Regions from separate parts of the Dactylosporangium sp. McL0621 genome, predicted to be linked through region 2. Evidence: predicted binding sites of a transcription regulator. Region 2 holds the regulator's gene; each other region holds the start of a gene.
What was found. Region 2 encodes HrcA, which represses chaperone genes, less so after heat shock. Its sites were predicted from a motif close to GGTTNGCACNCTCNNNNNGAGNGTGCNAACC; they were not measured.

Region 1 (5,651 bases), 730 kb from region 2:
GCACACGAACGAACGTGCGCCGGACGGACAACGCCGTGGCTATTCGCGCACCCTTGCATGCATGAATGAACCCCGAGCGGGGCCTCTGAGTTCGACACGCGCACTCCTCGCACACGAACGAACGTGCGCCGGACGGAACAGGCCTCAGCAAACGTGCACGAATGAACCCCGAGCCGAGGCGCCTGAGTTCGACACGCGCACTCCTCGCGCACGAACGTGCGTCGGGCGGAACAGATCTCAGTAAACGTGCACGCGCCGTGGACATGGACGAGCCCCGAGCGAACAAACCGCTCGGGGCTCGTTGTGCGTATCGCGGGGAACCGGTCAGAAGCCCGGGCCGTGCGAGTGGCCGTGGCCGTGGCCGTGGCCGCCGGTCGCCGGCTCGGACGCCTCCGGCTTCTCGACGATCAGGCTCTCCGTCGTGAGCAGCAGGCCGGCGATCGACGCGGCGTTGGCGACCGCGCTGTGCGTCACCTTCACCGGGTCGACGATGCCGGACTTCACGAGGTCGACGTACTCGCCCGTGGCCGCGTCCAGGCCGTGGCCGTAGTCAAGGGACTGGACCTTGCCGACCACGACGTAACCGTCGAAGCCCGCGTTCTGCGCGATCCAGCGCAGCGGCTCCACGAGAGCCTTGCGCACGATCGACACGCCGACCTTCTCGTCGCCGGTCAGGCCGAGGTCGCCGTCGAGGACCGAGGTCACCTGGGCGAGGGCCGCGCCGCCGCCGGGGACGATGCCCTCCTGGACCGCGGCCTTGGTCGCCGAGATGGCGTCCTCGATGCGGTGCTTGCGCTCCTTCATCTCGACCTCGGTCGCGGCGCCCGCCTTGATGACCGCGACGCCGCCGGAGAGCTTGGCGATGCGCTCGTTCAGCTTCTCCTTGTCCCAGTCGCTGTCCGAGGCCTCGACCTCCTTGCGCAGCTGCTCGACGCGCGAGGCGACCTCGGACTGCTCGCCGCCGCCGTCCACGATCGTGGTCAGGTCCTTCGTGACCACTACGCGGCGGGCGGTGCCGAGCTGCTCCAGGCCGGTGCCCTCGAGCTTGTAGCCGAGCTCCGGCGCGACCAGCTCCGAGCCGGTGAGGATGGCGATGTCCTGCAGCATCGCCTTGCGGCGGTCGCCGAAGCCGGGAGCCTTGACCGCGACGACCCGGAAGGTCTTGCGGATGGCGTTCACCACGAGGGTCGACAGGGCCTGGCCCTCGACGTCCTCGGCGATGATCAGCAGCGGCTTGCTGTTCTGGACGATCTTCTCCAGCAGCGGCAGGAGCTCCTCGATGGCGGAGATCTTCTGCGTGGTGATGAGGACGTAGGCGTCCTCGAGGACCGCCTCCTGCGCCTCGCCGTCGGTGACGAAGTGCGGGGAGATGAAGCCCTTGTCGAACTGCATGCCCTCGGTGACGTCGAGCTCGGTGGTGAGGATCGAGCCCTCCTCCACCGTGATGACGCCGTCGCGGCCGACGCGCTCCATGGCCGAGGCGATCAGGTCGCCGATGGTGGCGTCCTGGGCGGAGATGGTGGCGACCTGCGCGATCTCGGTGTGGCTCGCGACCGGGGTGGCCTTGTCCTTCAGCGCCTTGACGACCGCGGCGGCGGCCTGGTCGATGCCGCGCTTCACGCCGGCCGGGTTGGCGCCGGCGGCGACGTTGCGCAGGCCCTCGCGCACGAGCGCCTGGGCCAGGACGGTCGCGGTGGTGGTGCCGTCGCCCGCCACGTCGTTCGTCTTGGTGGCGACCTCCTTGACCAGCTGCGCGCCAAGGTTCTCGTACGGGTTGGAGAGCTCGATCTCCTTGGCGATCGTCACGCCGTCGTTGGTGATGGTCGGGGCGCCGAACTTCTTGTCCAGGACGACGTTGCGCCCGCGGGGGCCGAGCGTGACCTTGACCGTGTCGGCCAGGCGGTTGACGCCGTGCTCCAAAAGGTGGCGCGCCTCGTCGGAGAAACTCAGGATCTTCGCCATGCTTGGTGGATTCCCTTCAAAGCGACACCGCCCCGGCTGCCTCGCGCCTTGCGCACGGGTCCGGGGCGGTGGCCACTGCTTCTAGTGAAGAACGGTCACTTCTCGATGACGGCGAGGACGTCGCGGGCCGAGAGCACGAGGTACTCCGAGCCGGCGTACTTGACCTCGGTGCCGCCGTACTTCGAGTAGATGACGGTGTCGCCGACCTTTACGTCGATCGGAACCCGGTTGCCCTTGTCGTCGATGCGACCCGGGCCCACCGCGATGACGGTGCCCTCCTGGGGCTTCTCCTTCGCGGTGTCCGGAATGACGATGCCCGAGGCGGTGGTCGTCTCAGCCTCGTTGGCCTGGACCAGGATGCGGTCCTCGAGCGGCTTGATCGCAACCTGCGTCGCGGTAGTCACGGGCATACCCTCCTGGGGTATCGAGCTTGCTATCGAGTGCCCGGTGAAGCCGTCGTCGCGGGTGCCGGCCCCGGCCGGGTATGTCTGGCACCCTCGATAGGAGAGTGCTAACTCGGAGGTTATGCCGGTGGCTAGCACTCCGTCAACTAGAGTGCCAGACACGCCACGAATTCACCCTGGATCCCAGCAAAGGACGCCGTGCTGCCCGAGGACGTCGAGGCTCTGACCACCCCGGCCGGCCGGGAGGCGCTCGCCGCCGCGGCCGCGCAGCCCGACGGCGATCCCCTGGCCGCGGCCGAGAAGCTGCGCGCCCAGGGCTTCCCGCCCGCCCTCGCCGCCGCGGCCCTCACCCAGGTCGAGCTGCGCAGGAAGGCGCGGGCGAAGTTCGGTACCGATGCCGGGCAGATGTACTTCACCCGGGCCGGGCTGGAGCAGGCGACCCGCTCCGCCGTCGCCCGGCGCCGGGCCGCCCGGCTCGCCGCGGCCGGCGCGACCCGGGTGGCCGACCTGGGCTGCGGCATCGGCGCGGACACGATCGCGTTCGCCCGGGCCGGAATGCGGGTGCTGGCCGTCGACGCGGACCCCGGGACGGCCGCCGTGGCGGCCGCGAACATCCGGGCGCTCGGCCTCGGCGACCTGGCGATGGTCGAGGCCCGCGACGCCACCGGGACGCCCCTGGTCGCCGTCGAGGCGGTGTTCTGCGACCCGGCCCGCCGCACATCGGGCGGGCGCCGGGTGTTCGACCCGCGCGCGTACTCCCCGCCGTGGGACTTCGTCACCGCCCTGCCCGAGCGGGTGCCGAACACGGTGCTGAAGCTGGCGCCCGGCATCGACCACGCGCTGCTGCCGGCCGGGGCCGAGGGCGAGTGGGTGTCGGTGGACGGCGACGTGGTCGAGGCGGCCGTCTGGTGCGGGCCCCTCGCCGAGGTCCCCCGGCGCGCGACGCTCATCAAAGCCGGCCGCACCTTCGAGCTCACGGGCCGCGGCAACGAGCAGGCCCCGGTCGGCCCGCTCGGCGAGTACCTCTACGACCCGGACGGCGCCGTCGTCCGCTCCCACCTGATCAAGGAGCTGGCGGAGAGCATCAACGGCAACCTGCTGGACGAATCGATCGCCTATGTCACGACAAATGTTGACATAGCCACAGATTTCGCGAAGAAGTACAAGACCATCGCCCGCCTCCCCATCGCCCTCAAGAAGCTCCGTGCGGAGCTGAAGGCAAGAGACATCGGCGCACTGCAGATCCTCAAGCGCGGCTCGGCCCACGACGTGGAAGACCTGCGCCGGCAGCTCAGGCTCGAAGGCTCCCAGAGCGCCGTCCTGGCCCTGACCCGCATCAGCAACGAACCCGCCGCGATCCTGCTCAAACCAGTGGATGTCCCAGCCGCCGCTGCAGGTCGCTGAGCGTGTCCTCGGCGAGCACCTCGGCCGGGCGCAGCCCGAGCTGGCCCAGGAGCTGCCGCCCGGTGTCCCGGCACATCTCGTAGGTCAGGCGGTCGTTGAGCCAGCGCAGCCACTCCACGATGTCGTTGACGTAGAAGGCCACGCTCTGCTCGGAGTTGCGCTGCCGGCGCTCCTCGGCCACCACCAGCAGGGCCGCGGCCAGGCGCCGGCGCGCGAAGTCGTGCCCGGACAGGGCGTCGGCGAACGCGTCGGCCCGGTGCCGGGGCGCGGTCGGCGACACGGTCAGCTTCGGGAACGGCGGCTCGCCCGCGGTCCACACCTGCGCGCTGCGGGGCACGAACTCGGGCTCCAGCACGACCTCGACCCGCGAGGCGTGGCCGGGGTCGTCGACCGCGATGAGCACGCGCGGGCTGTGGCTGTTCACCTTCGTGACGTACCGCGAGAGCCCCCCGCCCTCCTCGACGCAGAACTTGGCGTCGGGCAGCTTCAGGAGCCCGTCGAAGACCAGCCGCCCGACCCGGGGCCCCGCCCCCTGCCACAGCCGCACCCGCACCGGCCCGACCTGCGGGCGCGCCGCGATGCGGACGTGGTGCTCGGTCGCGGTCACCGCGCCGTCGCCGTCGAACACCGCCAGGTCGACGCTGTTCGTCGCGCCCAGGAACAGGTGGCCGTGGCCGAGGTACAACTGGACCGAGCCGATCTGCATCTCGCTATTGTGGGCCAGTGGCGAGCAAGGGTACCCCGGCGACCGCACTGCTGACGCGCGCGAAGGTGACGTTCACCCCGCACACCTACGAGGTGGACCCGCGCGCCTCCTCCTACGGCGAGGCGGCCGCGGCGGCCCTCGGCGTCGACCCGGCACGGCTGTTCAAGACCCTGGTGACCACGGTCGACGGGCGGCTGACCGTCGGCGTGGTGCCGGTCTCGGCCTCGCTGGACCTCAAGGCCCTCGCGGCCGCGGTCGGCGGCAAGCGCGCCGCGATGGCCGAGCCCGCCGCGGCCGAGCGCGCCACCGGCTACGTGACCGGCGGGATCTCCCCGGTCGGGCAGCGCTCGCGGCTGCCGATCGTCGTCGACGCCTCGGCGGAGGGCCTGGCCACGATGTACGTCTCCGGCGGCCGCCGCGGCCTGCAGATCGAGCTCGCCCCGGCCGACCTCGTACAGGTCACCGGCGCGACCCTGGCGCCGATCGCGTCGCACTGAAACCATGTCGGTCGTGCGGGCATCGGATGAGGACCGGCAGCGCGTGATCGGGGTCCTGCAGCGGCACACCGAGGCGGGCCGGCTGACGCTCGACGAGTTCTCCGACCGGGTCGGGACCGTCTACGCGGCCAAGACCCTCGACGACCTGCGGGCCGCGATCGTCGACCTGCCGGCGTTGACCCCGGCCAGGCCGGCGCCCGAACCGGTGCACGAGACGTCGCACGACCGCCAGCTGCTCCTCACCTTCGCGCTGGCGATCGCGGCCGTGGTGCTGATCGGCCTGATATACGCGCTGCTCAAGTAGCTCGAGCGCCTCGAGCAACGCGCGAACCTCAAGTAGCTCGAGCGCCTCGAGCAACGCGAGGCCTCAAGTAGCTCGAGCGCCTCGAGCAACGCGAGGCCTCAAGTAGCTCGAGCAACGCGCGAACCTCAAGTAGCGCGAGCACCGTGCCACGACCGCCACAGGGCGGCGTAGGCACCCCCGGCCGCGACCAGCTCGTCGTGGCTGCCCAGCTCGCTGATCCGGCCGTCCTCGACGACCGCGACCCGGTCCGCGTCGTGCGCGGAGAAGAGCCGGTGCGCGATCGCGATCACGGTCCGCCCCTCCAGCGCCCCGGCCAGCGAGCGCTCCAGGTGCCGGGCCGCGCGCGGGTCGATGAGCGACGTCGCCTCGTCCAG
Region 2 (5,651 bases):
ACCTGGGGCCTGGCCGCCGGCGCCGAGGTGACCACCGAGGCCAACCCCGAGTCCGTCGACGCGGCCGGGCTGCGCGAGCTGCGCGCGGCCGGCTTCAACCGCATCTCCCTCGGCATGCAGTCGGCCGCCCCGCACGTGCTGGCCGTGCTGGACCGCCGGCACACGCCCGGCCGGCCGGCCCTGGCCGCGGCCGAGGCGCGCGCGGCCGGGTTCGAGCGGGTCAACCTCGACCTGATCTACGGCACGCCGGGGGAGCGGCCCGAGGACTTCGCCGCGTCCCTGCGCACCGTGGTCGACGCGGGGGTGGACCACGTCAGCGCGTACGCGCTCATCGTGGAGGACGGCACCCGCATGGCCGCCCGGATGCGCCGGGGCGAGCTGCCGTACCCCGACGACGACGTGGCCGCCGACCGGTACATCGCCGCCGACGAGGCGCTGAATGCGGCGGGCTTCGGCTGGTACGAGGTGTCGAACTGGTCGCGCGACTCGCCGTGCCGGCACAACGAGCTGTACTGGCGCGGCGGGGACTGGTGGGGGCTCGGCCCGGGCGCGCACAGCCACGTCGGCGGGGTGCGCTGGTGGAACGTGAAGCACCCGCACGCCTACGCCGCGCGGCTCGCGGACTCCGCGTCGCCGGGGCAGGCTCGTGAGGTACTGACGCCGGATGAGCGGCATCTGGAGGACGTGCTGCTGCGCATCCGGCTCGCGGACGGCCTGCCCCTGTCGGTGCTCGACGCGGCCGGTCTCGCGGGTGCGCGCGACTGCCTGGCCGACGGGCAGCTGGACCCGTCGGCGTTCGCGGCCGGCCGCGCGGTGCTCACGCTGCGGGGGCGGCTGCTCGCCGACAGGGTGGCGCGGGCCCTGACGTGAGCCCGCGCCCTCCCGGGGTGTTACTTGATCATGCGAATGCTCATCGGGTAGTGGTACAGCTCCCCGTTCGTGGCCTTCATGCCGCCGATGATCGCGAAGACCACCGGCACGATCCACACGAGCAGCGGCAGGAAGAACAGGATGCCGAACGAGCACACCGCGATGATCGCCGAGACGAGGATGGCGATGCCCCACGTGATGTGGAAGTTCAGCGCCTCGGTCGCGTGCGCCTTGACGGTCGGCGACTCGTTGCCCTTCGCGAGGAGCGCGATGAGCGGGCCGATGAAGCCGACCAGGCCGCCGAAGTGGGCGATCTGGGCCCACGTCTTCTCGTCGCTGTTGGCGTAGCCGACCGGCGCGCCGGGCTGCCCGTAGGCGCCGGGCTGCTGGTACCCGGGCTGCTGATACCCGGGCTGCTGGTACGCGCCGGGCTGCTGGTACCCGGGCTGCTGCTGCTGATATCCCGGCTGCTGGTACCCGGGCTGCTCGTACCCGGCGCCCGACGTGGGCGGGGTGCCGTAGGCCCCGCCACCGCTCGACGGCGGGGGGTACCCGGAATTGGGGTCCGAGGGCGGGCCGTAATCCCCCGGCGGACGAGGTGGTTCACTCATGGGGCCACGGTAGGTGCATCGATCAAGTGGCGCCAGCGACACGTCATGACTTCTTTTGGACAACTTTTGCCCAGTCCAGCGCCGTTGGCGTCTATCGTGCGCCAAACGATCATCGCGTGCCCCTGCGCGACTGACGTAGACTGGCACTCACCAGTTGGGAGTGCCAGTCCTGGAGGAGGTGTCATGGGCCTTGACGAGCGGAAGCTCGAAGTGCTTCGCGCCATCGTCGAGGACTACGTCGCCACCCAGGAACCGGTCGGGAGCAAGTCGCTCGTCGAGCGGCACAACCTGCGGGTGTCCCCGGCGACGGTCCGTAACGACATGGCCGTGCTGGAGGAGGAGGGGTACATCCGGCAACCGCACACCAGCGCGGGCCGGGTGCCCACCGACGCCGGCTACCGGCTCTTCGTCGACAAGCTCTCCCGGGTCAAGCCGCTGAGCCAGGCCGAGCGCCGGGCCATCGAGCGGTTCCTGATCGGGGCGGTCGACCTCGACGACGTGGTCCACCGCACGGTGCGGCTGCTCGCGCAGCTCACCCGGCAGGTGGCCGTGGTGCAGTATCCGAGCCTGTCGCGGGCCAGCGTGCGGCACTTCGAGCTGGTGCCGATCTCGACCACGCGGATCATGGTGGTCATGATCGCCGAGACCGGCCGGGTCGAGCAGCGCCTCGTCGACCTGCCCGGGCCGATCCTGGCCGACGACGTCACCGAGCTGCGGCGCCTGATCAACGAGAAGCTCGTCGGCAAGCGGCTGGCCGACACGCCGCCGCTCGTGGTGGCCCTCGTCGAGGAGACGGCACCGTCGCTGCGGCCGCCGATGACGGCCCTGTCCACGGTGCTGCTGGAGACCCTGGTCGAGCGGTCCGAGGAGCGCATCGCGCTCGCCGGCACCGCCAACCTGGCCCGCGGTGGCCTGCTGGACTTCCAGGGCTCGCTGCGGCCGATCCTCGAGGCGCTCGAGGAGGAGGTCATCCTGCTCAAGCTCTTCGGCGAGGTCGAGCCCAGCATGACCCGGGTGCGCATCGGCGACGAGAACGAGATCGAGGACCTGCGCACCGCTTCGATCGTGGCCACCGGCTACGGACCGGGCACCATGGTCGTGGGCGGGATGGGCGTGCTCGGCCCGACCCGCATGGACTACCCCGGAAACATCGCGACCGTGCGCGCCGTGGCACGCTACGTCGGCGACCTGCTGGCACAGAGTTGACATCTATCTCAGGGGCATAGGACTCAGTGGCGAAGGACTATTACGGGATTCTGGGCGTCAAGCGGGACTCCACGGCCGATGAGATCAAGCGGGCCTACCGTCGGTTGGCCCGCGAGTTCCACCCGGACGTGAATCCCGACCCGGCGGCGCAGGAGAAGTTCAAGGAGATCAACGCCGCGTACGAGGTCCTGTCCGACCCGCGCAAGCGGGAGATGGTCGACCTGGGCGGTGACCCCCTCGCGCCCAGCGGCGGCGGGGGCGGCCCCGCCGGCGGCGCGTTCGTGGGCTTCCAGGACATCATGGACGCCTTCTTCGGCACTCAGTCGGCCCGCGGGCCCCGCCCGCGCGTGCGCCCGGGCGCCGACGCGATCCTGCGCCTCGACCTCGACCTGCACGAGACCGCGTTCGGCGTCGAGGCCCCGATCCAGGTCGACACCGCCGTGGTCTGCACCACCTGCCAGGGCGCCGGCACCGCGCCGGGCACCCACCCGCAGACCTGCGAGATCTGCCAGGGCCGCGGCGAGGTCCAGTCGGTCCAGCGCACCTTCCTCGGCCAGGTCGTCTCGGCCCGCCCGTGCTCGGCCTGCCAGGGCTTCGGCACCGTGATCCCGCACCCGTGCGCGACCTGCGGCGGCGACGGCCGGGTCCGCACCCGCCGCTCGCTGACCGTCAAGATCCCCTCGGGCGTCGAGGACGGCATGCGCATCCGCCTGGCCCAGCAGGGCGAGGTCGGCCCCGGCGGCGGCCCGCCCGGAGACCTCTACGTCGAGATCCACGAGCGCCCGCACGACGTGTACTCCCGCAAGGACGACGACCTGCACTGCCGCGTTACCGTGCCGATGACCGCGGCCGCGCTCGGCACCCGCCTGACCATCAAGACCCTCGACGGCGAGGAGACGGTCGAGGTGAAGGCCGGCACCCAGCCGACGTCTACCCTGCGCATCCGCGGCAAGGGCGTGCCCCACCTGCGCGGCGCCGGCCGCGGCGACCTCTACGTCCACCTGGACGTGCGCACGCCGACGCGCCTGGAGCCCGAGCAGGAGAAGCTGCTGCGCGAGTTCGCCCGCACCCGGGGCGAGGAGGTCGCGGAGCTGTCGAAGCAGGGCGGCTTCTTCTCGCGCATGCGCGACGCCTTCAACGGGCACGCGTGAGCGGTTCGGAGCGGAGCGGAGAGGCCGCTCACCGGGGGCGCAGGTTTGGCTCGCGCTGCTGGAGCGGAGCGGAGGCGGCGTGAGCGGTTCGGTTCGGAGCGGAGAGGCCGCTCACCGGGGGCGCAGGTTTGGCTCGCGCTGCTGGAGCGGAGCGGAGGCGGCGTGAGCGGTTCGGTTCGGAGCGGAGAGGCCGCTCACCGGGGGCGCAGGTTTGGCTCGCGCTGCTGGAGCGGAGCGGAGGCGGCGTGAGCGGTTCGGAGCGGAGCGGAGAGGCCGCTCACCGGGGGCGCAGGTTTGGCTCGCGCTGCTGGAGCGGAGCGGAGGCGGCGTGAGCGGTTCGGAGCGAAGCGGAGAGGCCGCTCACCAGGAGGTGGCGTGAGCCTGCCGCTTTTTCTGGTACCCGCGCTGCCGCCCGGCCCGTCGTTCGTTCTCGACGGCCCGGAGGGACATCACGCGGCCGATGTGCAGCGGATCACGCCCGGCGAGGCCCTGCTGCTGGCCGACGGGCGCGGCGGCGTCGTCCGCGCCGTGGTCGCCGCCGCCCGCAAGGGCGCGCTGACGCTGGAGCTCGACGAGCGCACGTTCGAGCCCGCCCCCGACCCGGCGCTGACCGTGGTGCAGGGCATCGCCAAGGGGGAGCGGGCCGAGCTCGCCGTGCAGCTGCTGACCGAGGTCGGCGTGGACCGCATCGTGCCCTGGCAGGCGGCGCGGAGCATCGCGCGCTGGAAGGACGAGCGGCCGCTGGAGCGCTGGCGCGCGACCGCGCGCGAGGCGGCCAAGCAGTCCCGGCGCTCGTGGGTGCCGGTCGTCGAGCCCGCGCGCACCACGAAGCAGCTCGCGCTCGCCGGCCCCGTGCTGGTCCTGCACGAGGAGGCGGCGGAGCCGCTGTCGTCGGTGCGGCTGCCCGCGTCCGGGGAGATCACGCTGGTGGTCGGGCCCGAGGGCGGGGTCGCCCCGGAGGAGCTGGACCTGATCGGGGGCACGCCGGTGCGCCTGGGCCGGGAGGTGCTGCGGACCTCGACGGCGGGGGCGGCCGCGGTGGCCGCCCTGTCGGTCCGTCTCGGCCGCTGGTAGCCGGCTTTGCAGCGGAAGCTGAGGTGGTCGCTGGTGGCCGGCGCTGCGGCGAAGGTGGTCGCTGGTGGCCGGCGCTGCGGCGAAGGTGGTCGCTGGTGGCCGGCGCTGCGGCGAAGGTGGTCGCTGGTGGCCGGCGCTGCGGCGAAGGTGGTCGCTGGTGGCCGGCGCTGCGGCGAAGGTGGTCGCTGGTGGCCGGCGCTGCGGCGAAGGTGGTCGCTGGTGGCCGGCGCTGCGGCGAAGGTGGTCGCTGGTGGCCGGCGCTGCGGCGAAGGTGGTCGCTGGTGGCCGGCGCTGCGGCGAAGGTGGTCGCTGGTGGCCGGCGCTGCGGCGAAGGTGGTCGCTGGTGGCCGGCGCTGCGGCGAAGGTGGTCGCTGGTAACCGGCGCTTCAGCGGAAGTAGCTCGCGCCGTTGAGGTCCAGGACCGCGCCCGAGGACCACTCGGCCCCGGGCGAGGCCAGGTACAGCACCGCCGCCGCCACCTCCTCCGGCGTCGCTACCCGGCCGAACGGGCTCTGGGCCCGGATCGCGTCGCCCTCCGCGGAGGCGAGCAGGCCCGCCACCAGGCCGGTGGCCACGAAGCCCGGCGCGACCGCCGACACGGCGATGCCCCGCGGCCCGAGAGCCCGCGCCAGGCTCTGGGTCATGGCGTTGAGGGCCGCCTTCGCCGCGCCGTACGCGGGGTGGTCCGGCTCCCCGCGGTAGGCGCCCCGCGAGCTGACGTTGACGATGCGCCCGCCCG
Region 3 (5,651 bases), 6.1 Mb from region 2:
CCAAGCTAACGGTTCAGGTATGCCGGGATCCGGTGCACACCCTGCCGCCAAGTTACTGTGGTAAGACCGTCACATACTCGGGATAACGCACTTCGTCGACGCCGCCGGGGCAGGCTCTCCGCCACGGGACTGTAAAACTAACGGCTCTGGCGCAAAGACGGTGGTGGGTCTGTCCTTAGTGGTCGGTTGCGGTAGGGCACACTCCACGCCGGTGTGCCTCCGATGTGATCAAGGTGTTGTTGCCTCAGCTGTCCTCGCTGTTGATCGATGAGGTGGTGGAGCAAGGATCGACGCTGCTCGTACGGGTCCGCACGCCAGCGGTTGCGGTGGCCTGCCCTCAGTGTGCTCAGCCGACCGAACGTTTGCACGCCTACCACGTACGGCGGCTGGCCGATCTGCCCGCCGCTGGCCGTGGCGTGGTCGTTGAGCTGCGGGTGCGGCGTCTGGTGTGCCAGACCGCCGGTTGTGCGCGACGCACGTTCCGAGAACAGGTACCCGCGCTCGCGCACCGGTGGGCGCGACGCACCCGGCAGCTGACCGCGCTGATCGCGGACCTGGCGGTGGTCGTGGCCGGCAGGGCCGGAGCAGCAGTGCTGTCCCGGCTGGGCGTGCGCGTGTCCAGGAGCACAGTGCTGCGGGTGCTCATGGGCATACCGACCCCGGCTGCGCCAGCACCGGCCGTGCTGAGCGTGGACGATTGCGCTCTGCGCCGGGGCCGCCGGTACGCGACCTTGCTCATCGACGCGGTCACGCACCGCCGCATCGACGTGTTACCGGACCGCAAGGCCGTCACCCTGGCAGCTTGGCTGCGCGAGCATCCCGAGGTCGAGATCGTCTGTCGTGATGGGTCCGCGGCATACGCGGAAGCCATCCGCGACGGGGCACCACAGGCGGTGCGGGTCAGTGACCGCTGGCACCTGTGGAACAACCTCGCCAAGACGGTCGAGAAGACCGTGATCGCACACAGCAGCTGCTGGCACACCGGCCTACCCCGGCAGACCACGGCACTCGATGACCGCACCAAGGCCCGGCACGCCGCCGTGCACGCCCTGCTCGAGCAGGGCATCGGTCTGCTGGAATGCGCCCGCAAGCTGGGCTGGGCGCTCAACACTGTCAAGCGCTATGCCCGCGCCGCCACCGCCGACGAGCTGCGGCGGCCACCGAGGTACCGGCAGACGCTCGTCGATCCGTACCGCGATCACCTGCGCCGGCGGCTCGCCGACGAACCCGACGTCGCGGTGACGCGGCTGCTGGCCGAGATCCGCGACCTGGGCTACACCGGCAGCGCCAACCTGCGGATGTCACGCCGCCAAACGACGCTCGTGTTTCCCTTCGCAGCCAGCCGTCCGTGTTGACGTCCTCCGTGTCCTGAGGCGCCGGCGGGTGGGTATCGCACCGCCACAACGCAGCGGAAAGGCCGTCATCGCTGCCGCAAGTGCTCTGACTTCGTCCTCGGGTGCCCCGGTCGGCAGTGTGGCAACCGCCAGCGTGGTGTCGGCTGTCCCGTTGGCCCAGGTGGCGTGCAGATCCGTTCGTTGCACGTCGATGGCATATCGCGTCATGTTCGTCCCCATACTGCTGTTCGTGATGATCAGTGGCCATTGCTGTCGATGGTGCTGGTCGGATCACCGGGCAGGGAGGTGCCATAAGGTGCCACCTTCGGGCGGCGGTGGTGGCGGCGAAGCGAGCGGGTGCGGTTCGCCGGTGAGTGCGGCGGCGGCGCGGGCCACCTCGCGCAGGTCCGCGCGGACGTAGGTGGCAGTCGTGCCGGCGTCGCTGCGGCGTTGTGGCCGGCGAACGCTTTGGCCGCGTTCAAGTCCATCTCCGCCACCGATCAGGAGCCGTCATGACGACCTTCCGCCGCCCCGGCGACGTCCCCACCCGAGTCTTCGACTGGGGCACCATCAAGTGGCTGGTCACCCCGCACCTCGACGCGGGCGGCGGCCTGACCACCGGTGAGGTGATCATCTACCCGGCCCAGGGCCACGCCCCGCACGTGCACCCGCACGAGGAGGAGGTCATCTACGTGATCTCCGGCGAGGGCGAGCAGACCGTCGGCGACGGGCCCGCGTTCCCGATCCGGGAGGGCGACGCCGTCTACATCCCGGCCAGCGACTGCACTCGACGTACAACACCACCTGGCGCCCGCTGCGCCTGGTGGTCGTCTACACCCCGGGCGGGGCCGAGACCGGCCTCGACGCCCTGCCCGACGCCCGCATCATCGACCCCGGCGTCGCACCGGCCTGGAGCCAGGTCTGCTGAGGCCATCCGGCGGACCGTCCGGCGCGACCGGGCGGTCCGCCGTCCGCATCGGTCACCATCAGACCGCCGCACCTTTGGATGTCCGGCGTTCGGGGTATTGTTAGGCAAGGTGGCGCTAGGTCATGTTGGTGTGACGCTCGGTTCCTGCCGCTTCGACGGGTCTCGCTGATCAACTCAAACCGCGTTGCGACCGCCATTTTCCGCGCATGCAACGACATGAGGAGCATCCCGTGTTCATCGACAAGGCTGAAATCGTCGCCGCCCTGCGGTCCAGAGGGCTGGACGCCCGGGCCGACTGGGTCGACCGGGCACTGCCCGAGTTCGTCGACACCTCCGCGAACGCCGCCCTGCTCCAGACGCTCGGCATCTCCGTGGATCACGTCCCCGCGCAGCAGCACTGACACCGGGCCCGGACCGCCTCGTATTGCGTTCGCGGCCGGGCTGGTGCTACACCGTAGTTAGCACTCACCATCAGCGAGTGCTAACCGAAGGGATTGCATCCCGCAGTGCGGACCGGGTTCGACGGTCATCGCTGGTCGGTCCGTACGGTGCCGAATCCCGGCGCGCTGAACAGAGGACACCGACGATGGCCAAGTTGATCGCATTTGGGGAAGAGGCCCGCCGCGGCCTCGAACGGGGCATGAATCTCCTGGCCGACACGGTCAAGGTAACGCTCGGCCCGCGGGGCCGCAATGTCGTGCTGGACGCCCAGTACGGCGTGCCGACCATCACCAACGACGGCGTGAGCATCGCCCGGCAGATCGATCTTCAGGACCCCTACGAACGGCTCGGCGCCGAGCTGGTCAAGGAGGTCGCCAAGAAGACCGACGACGTCGCCGGCGACGGCACCACCACCGCGACGGTGCTGGCGCAGGCGCTCGTGCGCGAGGGGCTGCGCAACGTCGCCGCCGGCGCCGACCCGATCGCGCTCAAGCGGGGCATCACCTGGGCCGTCGAGGCGGTCACCGATGCGCTGCGTGGTCAGGCGCGGGCGGTGGAGACCCGGGCCCAGATCGCCGCGACCGCCGCGATCTCGGCCGGTGACGCGGCCGTCGGCGAGATGATCGCCGACGCGATGGACCAGGTCGGCAAGGACGGCGTCATCACCGTCGAGGACAGCAACACCTTCGGCCTCGAGCTGGAACTCACCGAGGGAATGCGGTTCGACAAGGGCTACATCTCGCCGTACTTCATGACCGACCCCGAGCGGATGGAAGCCAACCTCGAGGACTGTCACATCCTCGTCGTGGACAGCAAGATCTCCCGGCTGCAGGATCTGCTGCCCGTGCTGGAGACGGTCATCAAGAGCGGCCGGCCGCTGCTGATCGTGGCGGAGGACGTCGACGGTGAGGCCCTCGCCGCCCTCGTCGTCAACAAGGTCCGCGGCACGCTGACGGCGGTCGCGGTCAAGGCCCCCGGGTTCGGCGACCGCCGCAAGGCGATGCTGACCGACGTCGCGATCCTGACCGGCGCCCAGGTGGTCACCGACGAGGTCGGCCTCACCCTCGAGCACGCCGGGCCGGAGGGACTGGGTCACGCCCGGACCGTCGTGGTCACCAAGGACGAGACGACGATCGTCGGCGGAGCCGGTGACCCCGCGCTGCTCGCGGGCCGCATCGGCGAGATCCGCGCCGAGATCGAGCGCAGCGACAGCGACTACGACACCGAGCGGCTCCAGGAGCGGCTCGCCAAGCTGGCCGGCGGCGTGGCGGTCATCAAGGTGGGTGCCGCCACCGAGGTCGAGCTGAAGGAGCGCAAGCACCGGATCGAGGACGCGGTGCGCAACGCCCGGGCCGCCGTCGAGGAAGGCCTGCTGCCGGGTGGCGGCGTGGCACTGGTCAACGCGGCCGCGACCGCGTTCGACAAGCTCGGCGACCTCGTCGGCGACGAGGTGACCGGGGCGAACATCGTCCGGGTCGCCCTCGCCGCGCCGCTGCGGCAGATCTCCGTCAACGCGGGCCTGGAAGGCGGCGTGGTCGTCGAGAACGTCCGCGGGCTCCCCCTCGGCCACGGCCTCGACGCCGAGAGCGGCCGTTACGTCGACATGATCGAGGCGGGCATCGTCGAGCCCGCAAAGGTCACCCGGTGCGCACTGGAGAACGCGGCGTCGATCGCTGCGCTGTTCCTGACCACCGAGGTGCTGGTGGTCGACAAGCCCGACAGCTGAGCCGACCGTTGCCGATCGGAGCGGCCCGCATCAGCCGGCCGCTCCGCCGACGGCGCGCCGGAAGGACCGGGCGACCTCCGCCTCCGCCTCCGCGCGGCCCGCCCAGACACCGCGCTCGGCCTCGACGCTCTTATCCGGTTCAAGGGCCTGGTAGATCTCGAAGAAATGCTGGATCTCCAGCCGGTGGAAGGCCTCGAGGTCCGGCAGGTCCACCAGGTACTCCAGCCGCAGGTCGGCGGAGGGGACGCAGAGCACCTTCGCGTCCGGGCCCTTGGCGTCGCGCATCCGGAATATGCCGAAGGCCCGGCAGCGGATCTGGCAACCGGGGAAGGTCGGCTCGCGCACCAGGACGAGCGCGTCGAGCGGATCGGCGTCCTCCCCCAGGGTGTCCTCGATGAAGCCGTAGTCCTCCGGATACTGGGTGGCCGTGAACAGCGTGCGGTCCAACCGGATCCGGCCGGTGCCGCGGTCCAGCTCGTACTTGTTGCGCGTGCCCTTCGGGCTCTCGACCGTCACGTCGAACTCCATGGGCGTCACACTCCTCGGCCCGACGCTGTCGGCCACCGGGGTCTGGAGCGGCGTGCCCACCCTACGCCACGGCCGGCGTTGCAGTCGGTGCCATGGCGGCGAGGAGCGCGGCCAGGGCGATGGTGGCGAAGCCGACGCGAACGTCGCCGGCGCCGTAGGGCAGCCACAGTACGCCGTCGTGGACGAGGCCGCCGCAGGAGTAGACGACGTTGGGCACGTAGCCGTCGCGCTCGGTCTCGTCGGGGGCGAGGAGCGGGTCGACGAGCTCACCGATGACGAGCTCGGGCTGGTGCAGATCGAGCAGCAGCGCCCCGATGGCATACTGCCGCATCGCGCCGACGCCATGGGTGAGCACGAGCCAGCCGGCGTCGGTCTCGATCGGTGAACCGCAGTTGCCGACCTGGATGAGGTCCCAGCCGCGGGACGGTCCGCGCAGCGGCACCGGCAGGCTCCACCGGCTCTTGCCGTCGAGGGTGATGAGGCCGATGGTCTCGCCGTCGGTGCGGCTCAGCGCCAGGTGCCGGCCGCCGACGGTGCGCGGGAAGAGCGCGATGCCCTTGTTCCGGGCGCCCGGGCCACGCATCGGTGTCATGGTGAAGCGGCGCAGGTCCGTGCTGCTGACCATCCGGGTGGCGATGTCGCGGCCGTCGTAGCCGGTATAGGTGGCCTGGTAGACGGGCTCGGCGGCGGCGTC

Region 1: the regulator HrcA is predicted to act here: its motif matches at 2,449-2,479, upstream of groES (co-chaperone GroES).
Region 3: the regulator HrcA is predicted to act here: its motif matches at 2,719-2,749, upstream of groL (chaperonin GroEL).

What each region holds. Positions count from the first base shown of each region.
Region 1 is NZ_CP188259.1:11,997,640-12,003,290, forward strand. It holds gene groL (chaperonin GroEL) at 325-1,962, opposite strand; gene groES (co-chaperone GroES) at 2,058-2,372, opposite strand; gene ACPPVO_RS56875 (THUMP-like domain-containing protein) at 2,565-3,770, shown strand; gene ACPPVO_RS56880 (hypothetical protein) at 3,730-4,476, opposite strand; gene ybaK (Cys-tRNA(Pro) deacylase) at 4,494-4,973, shown strand; gene ACPPVO_RS56890 (DUF1707 SHOCT-like domain-containing protein) at 4,978-5,277, shown strand; gene ACPPVO_RS56895 (ABC transporter ATP-binding protein) at 5,403-5,651, opposite strand, start outside.
Region 2 is NZ_CP188259.1:11,269,775-11,275,425, reverse strand. It holds gene hemW (radical SAM family heme chaperone HemW) at 1-870, shown strand, start outside; gene ACPPVO_RS53385 (DUF4870 domain-containing protein) at 891-1,481, opposite strand; gene hrcA (heat-inducible transcriptional repressor HrcA) at 1,665-2,687, shown strand; gene dnaJ (molecular chaperone DnaJ) at 2,714-3,838, shown strand; gene ACPPVO_RS53370 (16S rRNA (uracil(1498)-N(3))-methyltransferase) at 4,214-4,912, shown strand; gene ACPPVO_RS53365 (SDR family NAD(P)-dependent oxidoreductase) at 5,299-5,651, opposite strand, start outside.
Region 3 is NZ_CP188259.1:4,686,224-4,691,874, reverse strand. It holds gene ACPPVO_RS22605 (hypothetical protein) at 1-86, shown strand, start outside; gene ACPPVO_RS22600 (ISL3 family transposase) at 225-1,355, shown strand; gene ACPPVO_RS22595 (cupin domain-containing protein) at 1,847-2,431, shown strand; gene ACPPVO_RS22590 (hypothetical protein) at 2,493-2,663, shown strand; gene groL (chaperonin GroEL) at 2,849-4,429, shown strand; gene ACPPVO_RS22580 (inorganic diphosphatase) at 4,460-4,957, opposite strand; gene ACPPVO_RS22575 (glycosylase) at 5,019-5,651, opposite strand, start outside.